Regions from separate parts of the Catellatospora sp. NPDC049111 genome, predicted to be linked through region 3. Evidence: riboswitches for the same ligand, from Rfam matches in the RefSeq annotation. Region 3 holds a riboswitch; each other region holds the start of a gene.
The links. A riboswitch is a leader RNA that binds a small molecule or an ion and turns the genes downstream of it on or off. The one in region 3 is predicted to bind cobalamin.
Positions count from the first base shown of each region.

Region 1: linked by a shared signal. The riboswitch ahead of bluB (5,6-dimethylbenzimidazole synthase) and the one ahead of AB0B66_RS04340 (putative cobaltochelatase) in region 3 are both predicted to bind cobalamin.
Region 2: linked by a shared signal. The riboswitch ahead of AB0B66_RS27995 (ABC transporter substrate-binding protein) and the one ahead of AB0B66_RS04340 (putative cobaltochelatase) in region 3 are both predicted to bind cobalamin.

Region 1 covers NZ_JBEZEB010000016.1:87,858-92,061, reverse strand. Annotated here, with positions in the region: gene AB0B66_RS22595 (hypothetical protein) at 221-853, shown strand; gene AB0B66_RS22590 (phosphotransferase) at 983-1,768, opposite strand; gene AB0B66_RS22585 (hypothetical protein) at 1,825-1,947, shown strand; cobalamin riboswitch at 1,909-2,039, shown strand; gene bluB (5,6-dimethylbenzimidazole synthase) at 2,099-2,728, shown strand; gene AB0B66_RS22575 (class I SAM-dependent methyltransferase) at 3,055-3,849, opposite strand; gene sodN (superoxide dismutase, Ni) at 3,926-4,204, opposite strand, start outside.
Region 2 covers NZ_JBEZEB010000025.1:23,742-27,945, forward strand. Annotated here, with positions in the region: gene mqnE (aminofutalosine synthase MqnE) at 1-835, shown strand, start outside; gene AB0B66_RS27985 (hypothetical protein) at 839-1,273, shown strand; gene AB0B66_RS27990 (DUF4229 domain-containing protein) at 1,332-1,637, shown strand; cobalamin riboswitch at 1,677-1,807, shown strand; gene AB0B66_RS27995 (ABC transporter substrate-binding protein) at 1,910-2,827, shown strand; gene AB0B66_RS28000 (iron ABC transporter permease) at 2,829-3,857, shown strand; gene AB0B66_RS28005 (ABC transporter ATP-binding protein) at 3,857-4,204, shown strand, end outside.
Region 3 covers NZ_JBEZEB010000002.1:391,920-396,123, reverse strand. Annotated here, with positions in the region: gene AB0B66_RS04340 (putative cobaltochelatase) at 1-2,027, opposite strand, end outside; cobalamin riboswitch at 2,111-2,273, opposite strand; gene AB0B66_RS04335 (trypsin-like serine protease) at 2,493-3,926, shown strand; gene AB0B66_RS04330 (M14 family zinc carboxypeptidase) at 4,017-4,204, shown strand, end outside.

The DNA.
Region 1 (4,204 bases), on a different contig from region 3:
CCCCGATCTGGCCGGGGTCCTCGGCCAGCAGGAACGCCACGATCGCGGGCGAGGCGAGGATCGTTCCGGGAATGGAGATCGCCAGACTCGCGAGGAACGGCCCCAGCAGGATGAGCATCAGACACCCGCACCCGGAAGGGTTTTTGCGCCGCGCCATCGACTTTCCCTCCATATCGGACGACATGTGATCATAACTTTTGGCGAGTCCTAATATGGCGCGATGAGTGAACAGATCCGCCAGCCGACGCCGTCCGTGGTACCGCCACCTGTGCCGCCTCCCGGCCGGTCGTCGTGGCTGCTCGTCGGTGCCGGGCTGGGCGCGATGGTCGCCGCGTGCCAGCTCGCCGTCCTGATCGGTCCGCTGCTCGGCGCGGCCCGGCAGGCCCTCGGCCTGACGGCGACCGGGCTGACGACCGTCGTTGTCGCGCAGTTGGCCGCCATCGTGTCGGGATTCGCGGCCGGTTACCTGCTCGGGCGGCGGGCGCCTGCGGCGGTGACCGGATCGGCGCTCGTGCTGATGCTGCTCGGTGCAGTGATCGTCGCGTTCTCGCCTTCGGCGGCGATACTGACGATCGCCGTGCTGCCGGCCGGACTAGGTCAGGGCGCGGCGCTCGGCGCCGGTGCCGCCTCGACTGGCCGGGCAGGCGAGCGGCGGGCACAGGCGCGGCTGGCCCTCGGCTTCGCCCTGTTGTTCGCGCTCGCGTTCGGCGCGCTGCTCGGCTGGTTCGCCACGAGGTCGCTGAGCTGGCGGCTGGCCTGCCTGGCGACGGTGCCGTCTGTCGTCGTCGGGCTGTTCGCGGTGGTGGTCATCGCGGTGGCCGCGTCGGTGCGCGGCACCCAGGCGGGGCGCTGAGGTCTCCGCCGCGATTCGATCGACCGCGTGCCGGCCCGACCAGATCATCGACATCTCGGCCCTGCTGCGCGCCCGTGGGAAGGTTTATCCGGCCGATCCGAGCTGACCGTGGAGCCGCACGGCACCGCTCTACAGGCAGGATCCCAGGTCGGCGGAGACGTCATGAAGCCACCGCAGCTGACCGGCGTAGTACTCCAGGGAGGCGGCCGCCTCGGCTGGTGCGAGCGGCGCGTACTTGACGCGCTCGACCTCGTGCAGTTTGGCCCGTTGCAGAGCGGGCAGCATCGCCTGCCTGTCGGCGAGCCCGTACGCGTCGACGAACAGGCGAAGCCGCCTCGGCAGGTCCGGCAGGGGGTCGAAGTCGGCTTCGCGTAGTTGCCCGGGTGGGCACAGCGGCACGAAACTCCACGCGGCCGCCGCCAGGTCGTCGAGCGGGTCCACCGGCTGCGTGGCGTCCCAGTCGATGAACGCCACCGGGATCCCCGCCCGGTAGACGGTGTTCCACGGTCCGAGGTCACCGTGGGAGACGATCTGTCCCGGGCGGGGCGCACACGGATGGAAGCGGTAAGCGGTGATCGTCGGGCTGAACCCGGCTGCCGCGTGGTGCAGCCGCCTGATCAGCTTCGCCGCCTCGGTCAGGGCTCGGTCCGTGCGGGCGTACCCCGGCAGGCGGGCACCACGGCCGGGCTGCCACTGCGGATCCACCGCCACGTCCCCGGACAGGTATGTCAAAACCTCGTGACCGCCCTCGACACCCACGAACCGCGGCGAACCGGCGAATCCGACCGACTCCAGGTGGCCGAGAAACTCGTGCACCGCCGGCGACCACGAGCCCATCGGCCGGTGCACGTGGCCGCCGCGGCGCACGATGCCGGCCGTCATCCGGCCGCCCACCAGCGGTTCCTCCCCGTCCATCGGTCCAGTATCCACGGCAGTCGCTTGCTCGCGGGACGTGAGGCGACCGTGCATTCGTGACGAACGGGCCACCCGAGCCGGTGGGTCTGCGGTTGGTCGCGTATCCGGTCGTGGCCGCGCCGATGGCGGTGCTGCTCGGCGTCGGCGGTAACGTGTCCGGCACGGGCCCGCCGCGGTGACCAGGGAGCTGCCGCCCACGCGCAGTACGCGCAGCCACTGGCCTGACCGGCTGGGAAGGCGGGCGGAGGGCGTCGATCTGGGAGTCCGAAGACCGGCCTCGCGTCCACGGCCCCGGCCTGCCCGGAGCCCGACAGCAGCGGGAGCCTGCCCATGGTCAGCGAGTTCTACGACGTCATCCACCGCCGCCGGGACGTGCGTGGACAGTTCACGGGGGCCGCGATCTCGGTCGACGTGCTGGACCGGGTCCTGGAGGCGGCGCACGCCGCGCCCAGCGTCGGCCTGACGCAGCCGTGGGATTTCGTCGTGGTCCGCGACCGGCCGCTGCGGGAGGCGTTCCATCAGCACGTACACCGGGAACGTGAGGTGTTCGCCGCCACGCTGGACGCCGAGGCCGCCGAGCGGTTCGCCCGGATCAAGATCGACGGGGTGCTGGAGTCGACGCTGTCGGTCGTGGTGACCTACGACCCCGACCGAGGATCTCCCGCGGTGCTGGGCCGGCACGCGATCGCCGACGCCGGGCTGTACTCGGTGTGCCTGGCCATCCAGAACCTGTGGCTGGCGGCCACGGCGGAGCAGTTGGGCGTCGGGTGGGTGTCGTTCTACCGCGAGGAGTTCCTGCGGGAGCTGCTAGCCATTCCGGCCGGGATCCGTCCGGTCGCCTGGCTCTGCCTCGGCCCGGTCACCCACCTCGAAGCCGTGCCCGACCTCGAACGGCACGGCTGGCGCCGCCGCCGGCCGCTGGCCGAAGCCATCCACACGGACCGGTGGACACCTCGCTGAACGGGGCGATCACAGGATCAGGTCAACGCACCCGGGACCGGGCGTCCGAAAGCTCACGTCGTGACTCGACAGCTGCAGCCGGGAGACGCCCAGCACGGAGAAGCGAAGCTCGACGACCAGAGCACCAGCACGACGGCTCCGATCCGCAGCACGGTTGCCCACCCTGGGTCCCGTCGGGGCACGGGTGTGACGTCGTGGCCGAGAGGGTCGCCCGGCCGCGGCCACAACGGATCGACCTCCGACATCACCTGAAGGGCGGAGTTCCGGTGCGCCGAGGCGTCGCCCGGAACCGGAGTCTCTTCCGCGGCACCAGTCACCGCCACAGCCTAGACATGGTCGGCGGATTGCGTCGTCCCTGCTGAGGCTGTGATGAGCACGGTGTGCTTGCGTACGCGGAAGCTGCCGTCGGCATCGATCCGGGCCTGGAGGTGGTTACGGGCCGCGGCGAACTGCTTCGGCGTGAGCGGTTCGGACGACAGGCTGGCGAGATAGGTGAGGACCGGGTCGGGGCTGGGGACTTCGAGGTCGCCGTGGTAGCGCTCGACCGAGACGTCGGCGAAGAGGCGCGCCAGGTAGCCGGGACCGGTCTCGGCGGTGAAGTCGTTCTGGGTGGCGTGCAGCGCCAGGTCGGGGCGACCGACTGCCGGTCCGATGGCGTTGAGTTCTTCGAGGTGGTCGCGGCCGTTCACGGCGACCGCGAGCCGCCCGCCCGGACGCAGCACCCGGGCGAACTCGCGCAGCGCGGCAGCCGGGTCGTCGACGTGGTACAGCATGTGGTTGGCGATCACGGTGTCGAACACGGCATCGCCGAACGGCAGGTCCGTCGCGTCGCACTGCCGCACACGCGCTTCGGGGACGGTGCGCAGCTGCTCGCACATCGCGCCGGAGAAGTCCGTCAGGGTGAGGCGGATCCCTCTGGTGACGTGATCCACGTGGGTCCACAGTTTTCCGGTGCCGGCGCCGACTTCGAGTACGTCGCCGGCCAGCGGGAGCCGCTCGCCGAGCCAGGAGAACCAACTCTGCGGGTTCGTGCCGTAGGCATGCAGTGCGATGCGAGCGGTGAGGTTTTCGGTCGTCGTCGCGTACTGGCTGACGGCATGCGCGGACGGCGTCGAGGTCATCGTCGCATCGTAGATCGAGTCGCGTTGCGCGATGGGGCACCTCGCTCGCGGTCGTCGCGGGGTGCCCCATCATGGCTCAGGCCCGCTTGGTCTCCCAGAAGATCTTGGAGATCTCCTCGATCCTGCCCAGCAGCTGCTCGGCCACGGCCGGGTCGGCCTGACCCTTGGTGCCGGCGGCGCCGGACAGCTTGGTGGCCTCGTTGAACAGCTGGTTCAGGTTCGGGTACTTCTCGAAGTGCGGGGCCTTGAAGTAGTCGGTCCACAGCACCCACAGGTGGTGCTTGACCAGCTCGGACCGCTGCTCCTTGATGATCAGAGCCCGGGTGCGGAACTCCGGGTCCGTGTTGGCCTGGTA
Region 2 (4,204 bases), on a different contig from region 3:
TCTGCACCCGACGCTGCCGTGGCGCTACTACCCGCGCGTGCTCAAGGAGCTCAAGCAGGCCCTGCCGAACGTCAAGCTGAAGGCGTTCACCGCGACCGAGGTGCAGTGGTTCGAGAAGATCTCCGGCCTGACCGCCGACGCGATCCTCGACGAGCTGATGGAGGCGGGCCTGGAGTCGCTGACCGGCGGTGGCGCCGAGATCTTCGACTGGGAGGTCCGCCAGCACATCGTCGACCACGCCTGCCACTGGGAGGACTGGTCGCGCATCCACCGCCTGGCGCACAGCAAGGGCCTGCGCACCCCCTCGACGATGCTCTACGGCCACATCGAGGAGCCGCGGCACCGCGTCGACCACGTGCTGCGCCTGCGCGAACTGCAGGACGAGACCGGCGGCTTCACCGTCTTCATCCCGCTGCGCTACCAGCACGACTTCCACGACAGCGCGGACGGCAAGATCCGCAACCGGATCCAGGCGCGCACCACGATGGCGAGCCCGGCCGAGTCGCTCAAGACGTTCGCGGTGTCCCGGCTGATGCTGGACAACTTCGACCACATCAAGTGCTTCTGGGTCATGCACGGCCTGTCGCTGGCCCAGCTGTCGCTGAACTTCGGCGTCGACGACCTGGACGGCTCGGTCGTCGAGTACAAGATCACGCACGACGCGGACTCGTACGGCACGCCGAACACGATGCACCGCGACGACCTGCTCCACCTGATCTGGGACGCGGGCTTCAGCCCGGTCGAGCGGGACACCCGCTACCAGGTCGTCAAGGAGTACGGCGCGCCGGTCAGCATGGCCGAGCGGCGCAGCGAGCCGCAGCAGGTCTGGGCCTGACGGGTGGCCGATCCGCAGAGCCCGGCCGAGGAGCAGCGCAAGGGCCCGCGGCGGGACGCGTCCGGGCGCATCGTCTCGCTCACCGACCTGGTGGCGTACGCGCTGGCCGGGTTCGCCATCAGCGTGCTCGGCATGATCGCCTTCGACGGCCTGTTCGCCCTGCTCGGCATGGGCGAGTTCGGTGACCTCACCGGCTGGCTCGCGGTGATCTTCCCGGCGATCATCTTCGTGGAGCAGTTCAAAGCGGCGGCGGGCCACCGCGGGCGGCTCGCCGTGGCCCCGGCCGCCGGTCTGGTGGCCGTGGTGCTCGGCGTGCTCGCGGTGGGCGTGGCGTCGGGCTTGCCGCCGCTGGTCTCCGGCGGGCTGGGCGCGCTGGTCACCACGGTGGTGTACGCCGTGCTCTGGCACCTCGGCCTGGCGGCCGCCGAACGGGGCTGACCGGCCCCTCGCGCGGGGCTGACCGAGGCCCGGCAGGTTCGGCGGCTACCCTGGACCGGTGAGTCCTGCTGTCAAGTACACGCTCGCCAGGCTGATGCTCTTCCTGGCCGTCTTCGCCGCGCTGTGGTTCGTGCCGAACCTGAGCATGCTGCTCAAGCTGATGATCGCCATCCTGGTCTCGGCGGCGGCGAGCTATTTCCTGCTGCGCAACCTGCGTGACGACGTGGCGGCCCAGGTCGAGGGCGCGGTGGACCGCCGCAGGGCCGAGAAGGACCGGCTGCGTGCCGCCCTGGCCGGCGAGACCGAGCCCGGCGAAGACGTGCCCGCCGCCGAGGCCGAAGAGGTCCACAAGACCCAGGCGTGATGAGCCTGCGCACATCCTCCACTCCGCGTCGCGAGCATCGGCACGGGTGTGTATTAGCGTGTCGGCTGACTGTCCCGCAGCGAAGCCGGTGTGAACCCGGCGCTGTCCCGCAACTGTGATCCCACCTCGGTGGGCGAGCCAGGTCGCCTGCGGCAGTCGCGAACCACGCTCTCGAGGAAGGGCGTCTCGCGGACCGGGCTGCCCCACCTGATCGGGCCCTGTCGGCGAAGGACCTGCCTCGACCGATAGGAGGATCAGTGCGTACCCGTTTCCTGTCCCGCCGCGCGTTCGGCGCGCTGGCCGCAGCCGGCCTCGTCGCCGCGCTCGGGGCCTGCGCCACGAACGACCCGGCGACCCCTGCCCCGTCGAACGCCGCCGCGGCGTACCCGGTGACCGTCGGCTCGGTGACGCTGCCCGCGCAGCCGGTGAAGATCGTCTCGCTGTCGCCGACGACGACCGAGATGCTCTTCGCGATCGGCGCCGGCGGCCAGGTCGTCGCCGTCGACGACAACTCGAACTTCCCGGCGAACGCGCCGAAGACGGAGCTGTCGGGCTTCCAGCCCAACGCCGAGGCCGTCGCCGCCAAGAGCCCCGACCTGGTCGTGCTCAGCACCGACGCCAACAACGTGGTCGCCCAGCTGACCACCCTCAAGATCCCGGTTTACGTGGCCCCGGCCGCCGTGACGCTGGACGACACGTACCAGCAGCTCGCCGAGCTGGGTGAGCTGACCGGCCACAAGGCCGAGGCGGCCGCGCTCGGCCAGAAAATGAAGGACGACATCGCCAAGCTGGTCAAGGACCTGCCGAAGCGCGCGACCCCGCTGTCCTACTACTACGAGCTGGACCCGACGCTGTACTCGGTGACCTCGAAGACGTTCATCGGCTCGCTGTTCGAGCTGGCCGGGCTGAAGAACGTGGCCGACGCCGCCGACACCAAGGGCAGCGGCTACCCGCAGCTCACCGCCGAGTCGCTGGTCAAGTCGAACCCGGACCTGATCTTCCTGGCCGACACCAAGTGCTGCCAGCAGAACCTGGACACCGTCAAGGCCCGTGCGGGCTGGGCCGGCATGACCGCGGTCAGCAAGGGCCAGGTCATCGCGCTGGACGACGACATCGCCTCGCGCTGGGGCCCCCGCGTCGTCGACCTGATCCGCGCGATCGTCGACGCCGCGAACAAGGTCCCGGCCTGACGTGACGACACTGCGACCGGCACGGCTGCGTCCCGGGTGGCTCGCCGCCGGGATCGGAGCCGTGCTGGTCGCGCTCGTCGCCGGGGTCGCCCTGGGTCCGGTGACGCTGCCGCCCGGCTCGGTCGCGGCGGAGCTGCTCAACCTGATCCCCGGCGTGGACCTGCCGTCGGGGCTGAACGAGCGCGAGATCGCCATCATCACCGAGCTGCGGCTGCCCCGGGTGGTGCTGGGCCTGCTGGTCGGCGCGATGCTGTCCCTGGCCGGCGGCTGCTACCAGGGCGTCTTCCGCAACCCGCTGGCCGACCCGTACCTGCTCGGTGTCGCCGCAGGAGCCGGGCTCGGCGCGACCATGGCGATCGCGTTCCGGGCCGGGGCCGTGCTGCCGCTGGCCGCGTTCGCCGGGGCGGGTATCGCGGTCGTGGTCACCTACCTGCTCGGGGTGGCCGGCGGGCGGGACCGCTCGTCGGCGACGCTGATCCTGGCCGGGGTCGCCGTGTCGAGTTTCCTCGCCGCGATCCAGACGTACCTGCTCCAGCGCAATGTGGACACCATCCGCGAGGTGTACTCCTGGCTGCTCGGGCGGCTGGCCACCAACGGCTGGCACGAGGTGACGCTGCTGCTGCCGTACGCGGTGGTCACCACGGTCGTGGTGCTGGCCCTGCGCCGGGAGCTGGACGTGCTCAGCGTCGGCGACACCGAGGCGGCGAGCCTGGGCCTGCACCCGCAGCGCTCCCGGTTGATCCTGCTGGCCGCGGCCTCGCTGGGCACCGCCGCCGCGGTCGCCGTGTCGGGGCTGATCGGCTTCGTGGGCATCATCGTGCCGCACGTGGTGCGCCTGCTGGCCGGTGGCTCGTACCGCTCGATCCTGCCGCTGTCGCTGCTGTTCGGCGCGGCCTTCCTGGCCCTGGCCGACCTGGCCGCGCGTACCCTGATCGCCCCGGGCGAGCTGCCGATCGGCGTGGTCACCGCGTTCTTCGGCGCGCCGTTCTTCATCCTGGTGCTGCGCTCGACCCGGCGGGTGAGCGTCTGATGCTGGCCGTCGAGGACGTCCGGGTGACCCTGGGCGACGCCGAGATCCTGCACGGCGTGGACCTGACCGTGGCCTCCGGCGAGTGGGTCACCGTGATCGGCCCCAACGGCGCGGGCAAGTCGACCCTGCTGCGGGCCGTGGGCGGGGCGGTGCCACACCACGGAAAGATCATCATCGACGGTACGCCCACCACGGCGCTACCGCGCCGCCGCCGCGCCCAGCTCGTGGCCACGGTGGCGCAGCAGCCCGTGGTGCCACCCGGGATGCGGGTGCTCGACTATGTGCTGCTCGGGCGCACCCCCTACATCGCCCCGCTGGGCCGCGAGTCGGCGCAGGATCTGTCCATC
Region 3 (4,204 bases):
ACCACCGCCGACACCCCGGTCGCGGCGAGCCCGCCCGCGATGCGCATGGCCTCGCCGACCGGGTCCGCCCCGGCGGTGGCCCGGCCGTCGGTCACCAGCACCAGCAGCGCGCGCCGGTGCGGGTCGCGGAGCCGCTCGACCCGCAGCGTGTGCGCCGCCCGGCGCAGTCCCGCGGCCAGCGGGGTACGCCCGCCCGTGGGCAGCTCGCGCAGCCGCGCCGCGCCGGCCTCCACGCTGGACGTCGGCGGCAGCGCCAGCTCCGCCTCGCTGCCCCGGAAGGTGACCAGGCCGACCTTGTCACGCCGCTGGTACGCGTCGAGCAGCAGCGACAGCACCGCGCCCTTCACCGCGCCCATACGCTGCCGGGCCGCCATCGACCCGGAGGCGTCCACGCAGAACAGCACCAGGTTCGACTCGCGCCCCTGCCGCACCGGCTCGCGCAGATCGGCCGCGACCAGCCGCAGCGGGCCGCCGGGGGTCCGGCCCCGGGCGTGCTGCCGCCCGGCCGCCGCCCGCACGGTCGCCGCCAGGTGCAGCGCGGCCAGGGTGCCGCCGGGCACCCGCGCGCCGACGGTCCGACCCATCCGGGTGTACGCGGGTGAGCGCCGCCCCGCCGCACCCTCCCCCACTCCCTGCACCGCGAACAGCCGCGCCCGCCGTGGCGTCGCCGCCTCGGCGTGCTGCTGCCCCGCCGACGCGTAACGCCCCTCGTCGGCCCCGTCCCGCTGCCGGGTGTCCCCCTGCGGCACCGGCCGCGGCGGCGTGCCGCCCTCGTCCGGGGCCGCACCGCCGGGCCCGCCCGGCCGCGGGCCGTCATACGGCCCGTCGTCGTCCGGGCCACCGTCGGGCCCGTCGTCCGGACCGGAGCCGTCCGGCCCGTCACCGTCCAGGTCGGCATCACCGTCGAGATCGGCCTTCGGGGCACCCTCGCCGCCCGCCGCACGGTCCTGGTCGTCGGGAGCACCCGGGCCGTCGTGGGAGCCGTCGGCTTCAGCCGGCGGAGGTGCGCTGTTCAACGCGTCCTCCAGGGCCTGCTCGTCGAGGTCCGGGGCGTCGAACGGGTCGCGCCGGCGGCGGTGCGGCAGCGCCAGCCGGGCCGCGTCCCGCACGTCCTGCTCGGTGACCCGGCCGCGGCCGTGCCAGGCGGCCAGGGCCAGCGCGGCGCGGGCCACCACCAGGTCGGCCCGCAGCCCGTCCACCTCGAACGCGGCGCACACGTGCGCGATGCGGGTCAACTCCGCGTCGGGCAGTTCCACCGTGGGCAGCCGCCGCCGGGCGGTGTCGATACGCTCGGCCAGCTCGGCGTCCGCCTCGGCCCACCGCGCCGCGAACCCGGCCGGGTCGGCCTCGTACGCCAGCCGCCGCCGCACCACCTCGACCCGCTCCTTCGGCTCCCGCGGGGCGCGCACCTGCACCGCCAGCCCGAACCGGTCGAGCAGCTGCGGGCGCAGCTCACCCTCCTCCGGGTTCATGGTCCCCACCAGCAGGAACCGGGCGGCATGGCGCACCGAGACGCCGTCGCGCTCCACGTACGCCTCGCCCATCGCGGCGGCGTCGAGCAGCAGGTCCACCAGGTGGTCGTGGAGCAGGTTCACCTCGTCGACGTAGAGCACGCCGCGGTGCGCCCCGGCCAGCAGGCCCGGCGAGTACGCGGCCTGCCCGGCGGTCAGCGCCCGTTCCAGGTCCAGCGCGCCGACCAGCCGGTCCTCGGTCGCACCGACGGGCAGCTCGATCAGCCTGGCGCGCCGGACGATGACGTCCTGACCGGCGCTGTGCGGCCCGTCCGGGCACGCGCCGTACGGCGACGCCGGGTCGCAGCCGAACCGGCACCCGGCGACGACCTCGACCTGCGGCAGCAGCCCGGCCAGCGCCCGCACCACGGTGGACTTGGCGGTGCCCTTCTCGCCGCGCACCAGCACCCCGCCGATGGCGGGCGAGACGGCGTTGAGCAGCAGGGCGAGCCGGAGGTCGGCCAGGCCGACGACGGCTGCGAACGGATACAGCGGGGTCAAAGCCCGCTCAGGCACGAGCCCATGCGCGAGTCCTCTCCGCGGGTTTCCTCGCCCGCGAAATCCGGTGTGGTGACGCCGTGCGGCGTCGCGAGCGGCCGGAGTGTCCTGGCTCCCGGATCGACGCTTCCCCTCGGCCTTCCAACCGTGTCAACGGCCGTGGCCTGGTGCCGAAACGGCGCGCGTCGTGAGACGGAGCCGCTCGGGAGGGGTCGCTCCCCGGTGACAGTGGCGGGACCGCCCCGGACTCGCACCGGGTTCCTCCACTGCCGCTCACCGGCCATCGTGACGGACGCGGTGCGCCGCGTCAAAGCGGGTCGCCCGTACGGAGGCATGTGTCACGCCCCGGCGGGCCCGACATCAGCACGTAACAATTAACTTCGATATTGCTATGTATCGTTGTCTTCCGCTAGCTTCCAGGGAAACTCTCCGGCGATCCGGCGCCAGAAGCGCTCGGCGCCGGGTGGACCTTGGGAGGATCCTGTGCGGAATTCACTACGAACGGCGCTACGCGCCGGCGCGATCGCGCTGGCCGGCGCCATGCTCGCCCTGGGCTCGGCCGCCGTCCCGGCGCAGGCCGCGCCCTCCGGCGACGGCTCGGTCACGCCTCAGGTCGTCGGCGGGACCCGGGCCGCGCAGGGCGAGTTCCCGTGGATGGTGCGCCTGTCCATGGGCTGCGGCGGCGCGATGTACACCGCGAGCCTGGTGCTGACCGCGGCGCACTGTGTCGGCGCGACCGGCAACAACACCTCGATCACGGCCACCTGGGGCGTCGTCGACCTGCAGGACCCGACCCGGACCACCCGCACCTCGAACTACGTGTACCGCGCCCCGGGCTACAACGGCACCGGCAAGGACTGGGCGCTGATCCGCCTGTCCAGCCCGATCACCACCGCCCCGCTGCTGAAGATCGCCACGGACACGTCGCTGCACAGCGGCAACTTCGACGTGATGGGCTGGGGCGCGGCCACCGAGGGCGGCGGCCAGCAGCGTTACCTGCTCAAGGCGCAGGTCCCGTTCATCACCGACACGCAGTGCCAGAGCGCCGGCGGCGACTACTCCGGCCTGGTCTTCAATGAGGAGATCTGCGCCGGCAACTGGAGCTCCGGCGGCGTCGACACGTGCCAGGGCGACTCCGGCGGCCCGATGGTCAAGAAGAACGCCTCCAACGAGTGGATCCAGGTCGGCATCGTGAGCTGGGGCATCGGCTGCGCCCGCCCGCAGAACCCGGGTGTGTACACCGAGGTCCGCTACTTCGCGACCGACATCTACAACGCGGCGGTCTCCCTCGGCGGGGCCCCTGGCGGCGTCTCCGTCACCGGCCCCGGCAACCAGTCCACCGTCGTCGGCACCGCCGTCACCCTGAACAGCACCGCCTCCGGCGGCACCTCGCCGTACAGCTGGTCGGCCAGCGGCCTGCCGGCCGGCACCTCGATCAGCGCCTCGACCGGCCAGATCACCGGCACGCCGACCACCGCGGGCACCTACACCGTGACCGTCACCGCGACCGACAGCGCGAGCAAGACCGGCACGGCCTCGTTCACCTGGACGGTCAACCCGGTCGGCAGCTGCGCCGCGGCCACCAACGGCACCGACGTGAGCATCCCGGACAACAACACCACCGGGGTGTACAGCAACATCACGATCTCCGGCTGCACGGGCAACGCCGGCTCGTCGTCCAAGGTAGAGGTGCACATCGTGCACACGTACAAGGGTGACCTGATCGTGGACCTCGTCGCGCCGGACGGCTCGGTGTACAACCTGCACAACCGGTCGGGCGGCAGCACCGACAACATCGACACCATCTACACGGTGAACCTGTCCTCCGAGGTCAAGAACGGCACCTGGCGCCTGCGCGCCCGCGACGCCGCCTCGATCGACACCGGCTACATCAACTCCTGGACGCTCACCCTCTGAATCCGTCGCACCATCCCGGGCCCGGCTCCGCGACCAGCGGAGCCGGGCCTGCTCCCGACCCGCCTCCACCGACCCCCTCGGAGGTAACCCGTGCGCAGACTCGCGCTCGTCCTCACCACCCTGGCCACCGGCCTCGCCCTCACCGTGCCCGGCCCGGCCGGCGGCGCGCCCGCCGACGACTTCACCCTCGCCAGCTCCCAGCAGTACCTGGTCACCGGCCCGCAGACGTTCGCCGACCGCGACGCGGTCGCCCGCACCGGAGCGGCGATCGACCTGAT